2 regions of the Arthrobacter sp. Ms25 genome follow, and region 1 is predicted to be linked to the other one. Evidence: riboswitches for the same ligand, from Rfam matches in the RefSeq annotation. Region 1 holds a riboswitch; the other holds the start of a gene.
The links. Region 1 has a riboswitch for cyclic di-AMP ahead of AC5RT8_RS05040 (NlpC/P60 family protein). Riboswitches for the same ligand answer to the same signal wherever they lie in the genome.
Positions count from the first base shown of each region.

Region 1 (4,851 bases):
GGGAGCGCAGCACCGGCAGCGTGTCATGTCCGCATACGGCGGCCAGGGCAATGTGTGCGGGGTTGAGCAGCTTCCCGGCAGGAATGGCGGTCTCCCCCGCCGATGCCTCTTCGCCGGCAGGCCGGATATGCTCTCCGGCCCGCGGTTCCGACTCCCGTGCCCGTTCGCCGAGCGTAAGCACCGGCGGCGTGGCAGCGGAGACCGCGCCGCTTTCGGAGCGCAGCACGGCTTCGGCGCCGTCCGGGATCAGTCCGCCGGTAAGGATCTCCACGGCTTCGCCCGGCTGCAGGGCGCGGCGCCCGGATTCCCGGTGGACCTGCCAGCGTTCGATTTCGGGTTCCTCGTGGCTGATGACTGTCCACGGCGGCGGACCGGCGACGGCCCACCCGTCCATGGCCGCCGAGCCGTAGTGCGGAACGGGCTGCAGGGCCACTGTGTCGAGGGCCAGGATCCGGCCGAGCGCCTCGTCCAGGGGCACGGTTTCATAGGGCAGCGGGCGGGCGGCCGCATAGGCGGCGTGCCGGGCCTGGGCCCACGACGCGTTGGGCCCGGCAGGAAGGATCACGGGCGCGGCGGAGTCGCTCACTGTGTGTCTCCTTCGGCGGCGGCGGCACGGCACTGGTCGGCGGCCACCGCCATGGCCGAGCGCATGGCAACGGCACCGTCGGCCTGCCCGGTACCGGCTGCAAGGCCTGCGGCGTATCCGGCAATGTAGGTGGTCAGCGGCGCCGCCGGCCGTACCACGCTGTGCGCGGCTGCCGCGGCCAGGTCGAGGACAGCAGAGACATCCACCGGCGTGCCTTCAAGTTCCAATGCCTGCAGCAGCCTGCTGCTCCAGGCCTCGAGTTGTTCCTTCTGGCTTGCCATTCGTGCTCCTTCGTATCGCTTGGGGACTGCCCGGTCCTACGGCAGGTCCCCGGCGCTCACACCTAGGGACTGTGCATCGTTCCAGGTGTCAACATCGGCTGTACTTCCCGGGGGAACATCAATACCCCTCCATTGCACCCTAGCAAGCAACGCCTTCATGGACTTGTTCGCCAACCCTTCCGAAGCGGCGGACCGGACGGCGGCGCGCAGTTCCGCCGTACGGTACAGCGCTGCCAGCGGCTGGCGGTTTCCGGTGGAATCCACTGCCAGCAGGCTCTCCGCCGGGGCGGCGTCCGCCGGGGCGGCGTCCGCCGGGGCGGCGTCCGCCGCTGCCAGCAGGACCCGTACGGCCGCAGCAACCCGGGGCATGTCGCAGGCCAAGACCAACGTCCACGGGCAGCTGCCGCCCTGGTCTCCCCCGCCGTCGTCGTCACGGGCGTTGCCGTCTCCGTCACCGCTGGCCTCGAGGGCAGCCAGGGCGGTGACGGCGGCTGCAACCGCCGCGGCCGGCCCGGCGTAGGCCGGTTCTTCGCGGACGAGCACCGGTGTCCCCGGGACCCTGCCGACAGGGGCTGCCGTTAACAGGGCCGCCAGCTCGGGCGGCCCGGCGACGGCGACGTGCCGCGCACCGGCCGCAGCGGCAAGGGTGCTCTCCAGCAGGGTCCGGCCCTCAGCCAGCAGCAGTGCCTTGGGGGTGCCGCCGAGGCGCGTGGACCGGCCGCCGGCGAGGATAACCGCGTCGTAGCGGAGGGCAGCCGGCATCAGGCAGCCGTATCGTTCTGCAGGAACGGATCCCACTGCGGGGAAGGACGTTCGAGTTCCCGGATCTGCCAGCGCGCACCCCGGGGCGCCTTCGGCACGGTCCGCAGTTCCCAGCCCAACTGGGCCAGTGTCCGGTCCCCTTTGGTGTTATTGCAGCGCAGGCAGCACGCAACCAGGTTTTCCCAGCTGTCGTCGCCGCCGCGGGAGCGCGGGACTACGTGGTCAACGGTGGCGGCAGCCTTGCCGCAGTATGCGCATTCGTGGTTGTCCCGGCGCAGTACGCCCCGGCGCGTGGCAACAGTGCCCTCGCGGTAAGGGATCTTGACGTAACGGTGAAGGAGGATGACCGACGGCCGGGGAAGGATTTCGTTGGGGCCAACCACCGGCTCGCCGCTTTCCAGCACCACGCTTGCCTTTCCGTTCAAAACCAGCACCAAAGCGCGGCGGAAGGTGATCACGGCCAGTGGTTCGTATCCAGCATTCAGAACGAGAGTGCGCATGCACATACCTCTTCGTCTGCCGCCCACGAACCGGTGAGTACAAGACACCGTTCCACAGACGGCACTTCGGATTGTCTATGCAAGAGTAGAACGGGAACGCGATCTTGGCCATTTAGCCCTGCGTTACGGCAGCCGGCGCACCGTTGGCGGTGGCCCGTACCGGTTTAACGCGGCAGGGCCCCTCTCGAAAGAGGGGCCCTGCCGCTGAGTTGCCGGAACTGCCTAGCCGCCGACCCGGATGTAGACGCCACCCGAACCGAGTTCGGCCGGAGCCACGACGGTGGAGCCGCCGTTGAAACCGCCGTGCACTGCCTGTCCACCGCCGACATAGACAGCAATGTGGGCCATGCCCATCCCGCCGTCGGCGTAGTAGATCAGGTCGCCGGGCATAGCCTCAGCTGCGCTCACCGTCCGTCCAAGGGAGAGGTAGCTGGCAGGCCAGCCGTGGTGGCTGATTCCGGCCGCGGCCAAAGCATTGGTCACCAACATGGTGCAGTCCTGATTGACCCCAAGCTGCGCATAGGCAGCGGCGGCAATCGTGGACGCTGCACCGGACGGGGCAGCCGGCGCCGGCTGGGCGGCGGAGGCCGTGCTGAGGCTGGGAGCCGCAGCACCGGCATTGCCGCCGGCCTGCTGGACGGGAGCAGCGGCTGCTTCCTGGGCACCGGCCGCGGGTGCGGCGGCAGCTGCTGCCTCAAGCGCGGGCACCGGCTCTTCCACGGGTGCCGGCGTCGAACCCGAGATACCGGCGCGTTCGAACGACACGGCCACGTCCGCAGGGACGTGGAGTGACGTGGAAAGGTTCAGTGCGCTGGTCCGGACGTCGCGGGGTGCGTCTGCACCGGAGGCGTTGGCAGCAACACCGGTTGTCAGCACCAGCCCCGAGGCTGCCGCGATGACGGCTGCCTGGCGGCCCACTGTTCCGGCATTGGCACTGACGGCGCCGGCGAAGGCGTTCAGCGTGGTGGCGCGTGCCACCGGCGCCCGGTGGCGGGCGCGCTCAATCGACGAGGTCATGATGTCCCGGGCTTAGCTCACGCGGACGAAGCTGGCGCCCGGCAGATCGGAGAGGCTGTGCAGTCCGGTGTTCATGCCGTTCAGGCCACCGCTGATGACCTGGCCGTTGCCCACGTAGATGGCAACGTGGCCGGCGGTGATCACAAGGTCACCGGGAGCCGGGGAGGAAACCACGGAACCGTACTGGAAGAACTGGCCCGGAGCGAGGTCGCCAACGGACTTGCCCACGGAGCGGAGTGCCTTCTCGACCATGGCGGTGCAGTCCTGTGCAACGCCGATCTGGCCGTAGGCCGAAGCCACCAGGCCGGAGGCGACGTTTCCGGAGGCCGGTGCTTCAACTGCGGCGGCAGGCGCGGCGTTGCTGGCGGCCTGGAAGGTGACGCCGGCTGCCGGAGCGGCCGGAGCGGCCGTCTGGGCTGCGGCGTTGCGGGTGGCGGTCTGGGCTTCAGCAGCCTGGGCTGCGGCCAGTTCTTCGGCTGCCTGGGCTGCGGCCTCTTCAGCGGCAACCTGTGCGCGGTAGTCAGCGCCGGAAGTCGAGCTGGGGGCCACCAGGGGAAGCTGGAACGGTGCGTCGGCGGGAGCGGTGACGCTGCCGGCCACGATGTTCAGGGGGGTTGCTGCGAGTGCCTGGCGGTCCGTGCTTACGGAAGCCTGTGCAGGAAGTCCGGCAGCCAGCACGAGGCCGGATGCTGCAACTACGACGGCGGCCTGGCGGCCTACGGTTCCGGCGTTGCTGCTGACTGCCTTGGAAAGTGCAGTGATCGGGTTGGTCTGTACGGTGGCAGCACGACGGCGGCCATGAGCGTTTGATGACACAGGTTTGCCTCTCCCAATTGCCTACGAGGTGAGCTGTCGGATTCGGATGGGAGTCACCCGGTTGCCCGGCCTAATGGCCTTTTGCAACTTAACCCCAAGGGTTTCTTGCGAAACCCGAAATTGGTTCCCCCGCCTCTGCCATGCGATTCTGCGAACGGACTTCAAACAGTGGCAGAGCTAGGCGATCTGTTCGAAGGTGCCCCATCGTTGGCGAATCAGGCACGAGGACGAGCGTACAGCAACATTTGAGGTATGTCACGTTCCGATCACGAAATGATATTCAACCGGTTACGGACCTTTGATTTGGCGGGTTAGAGCCAATTCAAAGGGTCAACAACTTCGCCGTTAACCATGACTTCGAAATGCAGATGGCACCCGGTTGAAGAACCGGTGGTGCCGCTTGCCCCCACCAGGAATCCCCGGTCGATTTCGGCGCCGACGGTGACCGCAATGTTGGAAAGGTGGTTATACGTGGTTTCGACCCCGTTGCCGTGGTCAATCACTACGCGGTTTCCGCCGCCGTAGGGGTGCCAGCCGGCGAAGACCACGGTGCCCGATGCTGCAGCATTGACGGCGGTCCCGCAGGTGGCGGCGAAGTCCTGTCCGTTGTGCATCTCGCCGGCTTCTCCGGTGATGGGGCTGACGCGGTGCCCGAACCCGGAGGTCTGCACCAGCGAAGCGTCCAGCGGTGTGGACAGCGTGCCCTTGGCAGCAGCAGGAACCGCATGCGATCCCGCGGCGACCGTGATGGAGGCCAGCGCGGCGTCCGGGTCGTACTTGCTGCTCAGCCCGGTGCGGTCGAATCCGATGTCGGCATTCGGATCAGCGGAGACGGGTACATCGACAGCAACCGGCTCAAGCTGTACCGGATCATCGGCCGCTGCGTGCG
Region 1 covers NZ_JBNHFP010000002.1:77,278-82,128, reverse strand. The annotation lists gene AC5RT8_RS05065 (molybdopterin molybdotransferase MoeA) at 1-586, opposite strand, end outside; gene AC5RT8_RS05060 (DUF6457 domain-containing protein) at 583-867, opposite strand; gene mobA (molybdenum cofactor guanylyltransferase) at 904-1,629, opposite strand; gene AC5RT8_RS05050 (HNH endonuclease) at 1,629-2,129, opposite strand; gene AC5RT8_RS05045 (NlpC/P60 family protein) at 2,352-3,146, opposite strand; gene AC5RT8_RS05040 (NlpC/P60 family protein) at 3,159-3,962, opposite strand; cyclic di-AMP (ydaO/yuaA leader) riboswitch at 3,966-4,125, opposite strand; gene AC5RT8_RS05035 (M23 family metallopeptidase) at 4,274-4,851, opposite strand, start outside.

Region 2 (4,851 bases), on a different contig from region 1:
CCGACGTCGGCAAGGTACCGGGCCAGATCGAGTTTGGTTATCCCCGGATCGGGCCAGATGATCCGGCCTGGACTGGAGATCCGGATCTGCCGTTCACCTTCCGGACCGGGGACGGTCAGGGTGGTTTCCTCGCGTGCCATGGTCCTGCTTTCCCTTGACGGAGCCGTGTGGGAAAGAGGCTACCGTGTCAGGCGGCAGGAACGCCCCGGGCCGGATCCACCGGTGCGCCGGGGCGGTAGTTCTTCCGGCCGTGCACGAAGTGGTACAGCACGGTGGACGCCAGCAGGACCGCTGCGAGCACCCAGTACATCCCGTGGAAGCCCGTAAGCGGCAGGAGCGCCCCCAGCAGCAACGGCCCGAGCCCCACGCCCGCATCCATGAGGATAAAGAAGGTGGAGGTGGCAAGGCCGATTCGGGTCGGCGGAGCCATGCTGACGGCGATGGCCTGGGCGCACGGCATCAGGGCCCCGAAGCCGAAGCCTACGAAGACCCCGGCCACGGCCATCACCGCGTCATTCGGTGCGTAGGCCAGCAAGGCGAGGCCCACGGCAAAGGAGACCAGGGTCGGGTACACCACGGCGTTGTCGCCGTGCCGGTCCTGGATGCGCCCCACAAAGAGCCGCGAAACCAGCACGACGCCGGCGTAGACCACGAAGAAGAGACTGGCACCGAGCACCAGCCCTTCACTCTGTGCGTAGGAGTTCAGGAAGGACAGGATTCCGGCGTACGCCGCTCCGGCAATGAACATGACCGAGGCGATGGCCAATGCGGACGGGTCAATGACGTCCGTCAGGTGCATCCGCCATTTGTTCCGCTGTTCCTCGGGTCCGGGTGTGCGTTCCGGCAGCCGGAGCACCAGGGACAGCACCAGTGCGACGGCGGCGCAGGCGGCCGCGAACAGGAACAGGGCGCGGTAGCTCACGGAGTCCACCAGGAACACCGCCAGGAACGGGCCGACGGCGGTGGCCAGGGTCGTGGAGATGCCGAAGTACCCGGTGCCTTCACCGCGCCGGTGGACGGGAATCAGCCCCATGACGGAGGCGGAGATACTCGTGCTTGCCGCACCGAATGCCATGCCGTGCAGGATCCGCACGGTGAGCAGCAACGCCAGGTTCGACGCCGGGATGTACAGCAGCGACGCGGCTACGAACACTGCCAGGCTAATCACCAGCAGCCGGCGCCGTCCCACGAAGTCCAGGAACTTGCCGGCGAACACGCGCGCCGCCAGCGCACCGAGGACAAAGGAACCGGAGGCGAATCCGGCGGCCCCGTCGGAGGCGGAGAACTCCTGCACGGCGTACAACGCCATGCTGGTCATCAGCAGATAAAACACCATTGAAATAAAGAGATTGGTGACGATCGCCAGCACGAATCCCCGAGTCCATAATTTCGAACCGCTGCCAGCCACTGCCCACTCCTGTTTACTTGACACTGCCGCCGTATTGAAAGGCTGCCTAACAACCTTACGCGCCGCCTGGACCGGATCGAAAATCCCCCAGGACGGCAACGGGACGGCTGCCTCCCCTGAGCCGGAAACGCTCCGGGACGGGCAACCTTGGCCGATTTCCGTGATCCCGCACTCATTTGGGCCCGTGGTGATGCTGATGATACGGATGGGACCACACCCGTCACTCCCGTTTCGACGGGAAGGTGTTCCGCTGCTGAAACCTGCCTCGTCCGCCCCCGGAGAACCGGCGGCTGATGCCCTTGTTACACATGGGATGGCTGGGAAATCCCCCGGCCGGCTTCCTGAAGGCGACACGCCCGGAGCGGGCCTGTTAAAATTGATGCTACTGGTACCCGAAGTGGCACATGAGGGGTAAATTCCCTACCATACCGCGGCCCCGCTCACACGCCCGCGAGAAGCAGATCACATAATGGTTATCCAACCGTAACTATCCAGTACGGTTATACCCATGCCGCTTTCTGATGCGGCTCCCCCGGGGCTTGTTACCTAGCTCTGCCGCTGGTTCCGGGGTCCACAGATCGCACTACCACGGCAGAGGCGGGGGAACCATTTACGGGTTCCTTGAATCCTTGGGGTTAAGCCGACCGGTTACCGCCGGCGGCCGGGTGTCTCCCATCCGCATCCGACAGCTCACCTCGCAGGTATCGGGAGAGGTTATTACATGACTTTCAACAAGACTCGTGGACGCCACCGCGCCGAGAACATCGCCGCCGCTGGCCGCGGACGGACCATCGGCAGTGCCGCTGCCGTAGTCGTCGCCGGTTCCGGCCTCATGCTCAGCATGGCAGCACCGGCCTCCGCCGGAGTAGTCGCCAACGACAACTACACGCCGTCGCCGGCAGTTGCACCGGCCGCTCCGGTCGCAGCAGCCCCCGTTGCAGCCGCACCGGCAGCTGCTCCCGCAGCCGCCACCACCCACACCGTCGCCTCCGGTGACACCCTGGGCCAGATCTCCGCTGCTTACGGCGTTGGCCTGGACACCGTCCTGGCGCTGAACGGCCTGGCCCTGGAATCCATCATCTACCCCGGTGATGTCATCACCGTTGCCGGCGAAGCTGCTCCGGCTGCCGCTCCGGCAGTTGCCGCCGCACCGGCTGCGTCCTACGCACCGGCCGCTGCCGCACCGGCAGCCGCACCGGCCGAGGCCGCCAACACCGGCGTCGTCACCACCCAGTCCACCAACATCACGCCGGCTGCCGCAACGCCTGCAGCCAGCGGCACCAACGCCATCATGCTGGCTTCGGCCCAGTCGCAGCTGGGCGCAGCCCAGGACTGCACCGTCCTGGTTGAGGTTGCCCTGCGCGCCGCAGGCCACAGCGTCGGAGACCTTGCTCCCGCACAGCTGGCAGCCTACGGCACCCAGGTCTCCACTCCGGAGCCCGGTGACATGGTCTACTACGCCGACGGCGGCATGGGCCTGGCCCACATTGCCATCTACATCGGCGACGGCCAGGCCATCCACAGCGGCTGGAACGGCAACCAGACCGTTGTCCAGTCCGTCAACGTCGGCTCCGGCCCCGTGTTCTACCGCGCATAAGGCTACTTAGCCCCAATACGCAAAGATGAGCGTCCGACCCCGCAAGGGGCCGGACGCTCATTGCGTTAAGCCCCCGGTGCGTTGGCCCGGCAGGCGCAGGAAGGGACTGCGCTAGGGCACAAAGCGGTACCCCATGCCGTGCTCGGTCAGCAGGTGCACCGGAGCAGCCGGGTCGGTCTCCAGTTTCCGCCGCAGCTGGCCGATATAGAGGCGCAGGTAGCCGGAGTCGGTGGTGCCCGGTCCCCAGACATTGGTCAGCAGCGTCTGCTGGGTGATCAGCATTCCCGGATGGGCCAGCAGTTCCGCCAGGAACCGCCACTCGGTGGGAGTGAGACGGATGTCCGAGCCGTCGTCGAGCCGGGCTATGCGCCGGGCCGCAAGGTCCACCCGCACCGCTCCGAACGTGATTTCGCTGGGCCCTGCCGCCGAGGGCGACCGGCGGGAGAGTGCGCGGATCCGGGCCAGCAGTTCCTCGGTGGAGAAGGGCTTGGTGACGTAGTCGTCCGCCCCGAGGTCCAGGGCCCGGACCTTGTCCGCCGGATCGATCCGTCCGGACACCACCAGGATCGGCACCGCGCTCCAGCCGCGGACGGCCTCAATGACGTCCATCCCGCTCAGCCCCGGCATGCCCAGGTCCAGCACCAGCAGGTCCGGATGGGTGTCCACTGCTTTGCGGACGGCGGCGCTGCCGCTTTCCGCGGTCACCACCTCATAGCCGTAGGCGCTCAGGGTAATCCGCAGCGCCCGGAGGATCTGCACGTCGTCGTCGGCGATCAGGATCTTCATCCGGCCACCGCCGGGAACTGCAGCCCGCCCGCGGGCACGCGGCGTGCAGCGGCCGGCAGCGAGAGGACCATGGTCAGCCCGCCGCCCGGGGTGTCTTCGGTTTCCAGTGTTCCGCCCATACCTTCCGTAAATCCTTTGGCCAGCGCCAAGCCAAGGCCCAGGCCGGTCGAGTTGTCAGTGTCCCCGAGCCGCTGGAAGGGCACAAAGATCTCGCCTTTCCTCTGCTCCGGAACGCCGGGTCCTGAGTCTATGACGCGGATTTCCACGCGGCCGGCAAACTCGCTGACGGACAGCACGCATTTGGTGCCTGCCGGGCTGAAACGCACCGCGTTGGCCAGCAGGTTGACCAGCACCCGCTGCAGCAGCACCATGTCCGCCAGGACCACGCGCGGAGCGGCGGGGATTTCGAGTTCCACATCCGCCGGACCCAGTTCCAGCTCCTCAAGTGCCGGCAGCACCGCATCCGCGACGTCCAACGGCTCCAGGCTCACCCCGATGACCCCGGCCTGCAGCCTGCTCACGTCCAGCAGGCTCGTGACGAGCCCGGACAGGGAGTCCAGTGATTCCTCGGCGGTGGCCAGCAGTTCATTCCGGTCCTGCTCGGACCAGGTGACGTCTGTCGCCCTTAGTCCGGTCACCGCGGCGGTGGCAGCGGTCAGCGGCCGGCGCAGGTCATGCCCGACGGCGGCCAGCAGCGCCGTGCGGACCTTGTCCGCCTCGGCCAGCGAGCCGAGTCCCCGGGCGGTTTCGGTCAGCTCGCGGTGCTCCAGTGCCGCCTCCAGCTGGGCGGCGATCACCGCCAGCAGGCGCCGGTCCGAGGCCGCCAGCTCCCGGCCCCACAAATCCAGGGAGCACTGCTCCCCCACCTGCAGGCGGGTAAACGCCGGGTCGTCGGGGCGGACGGAGGCGGGCCACTCGCCGTCCGCATACAGGTCCTCGCCGTTCGAGCGCAGCCGTGCGGCGCTCACGCTGAACGCCTCGCGGGTCCGGCCCACCAGCGCCCCGAGTGCGTCCTCGCCGCGCAGCACGCTGCCGGCCACCGAGGCGAGCAGTTCGGATT
Region 2 covers NZ_JBNHFP010000001.1:411,833-416,683, reverse strand. The annotation lists gene ligD (non-homologous end-joining DNA ligase) at 1-140, opposite strand, end outside; gene AC5RT8_RS01960 (MFS transporter) at 188-1,369, opposite strand; cyclic di-AMP (ydaO/yuaA leader) riboswitch at 1,983-2,126, shown strand; gene AC5RT8_RS01955 (LysM peptidoglycan-binding domain-containing protein) at 2,130-3,005, shown strand; gene AC5RT8_RS01950 (response regulator) at 3,117-3,791, opposite strand; gene AC5RT8_RS01945 (ATP-binding protein) at 3,788-4,851, opposite strand, start outside.
Region 2: linked by a shared signal. The riboswitch ahead of AC5RT8_RS01955 (LysM peptidoglycan-binding domain-containing protein) and the one ahead of AC5RT8_RS05040 (NlpC/P60 family protein) in region 1 are both predicted to bind cyclic di-AMP.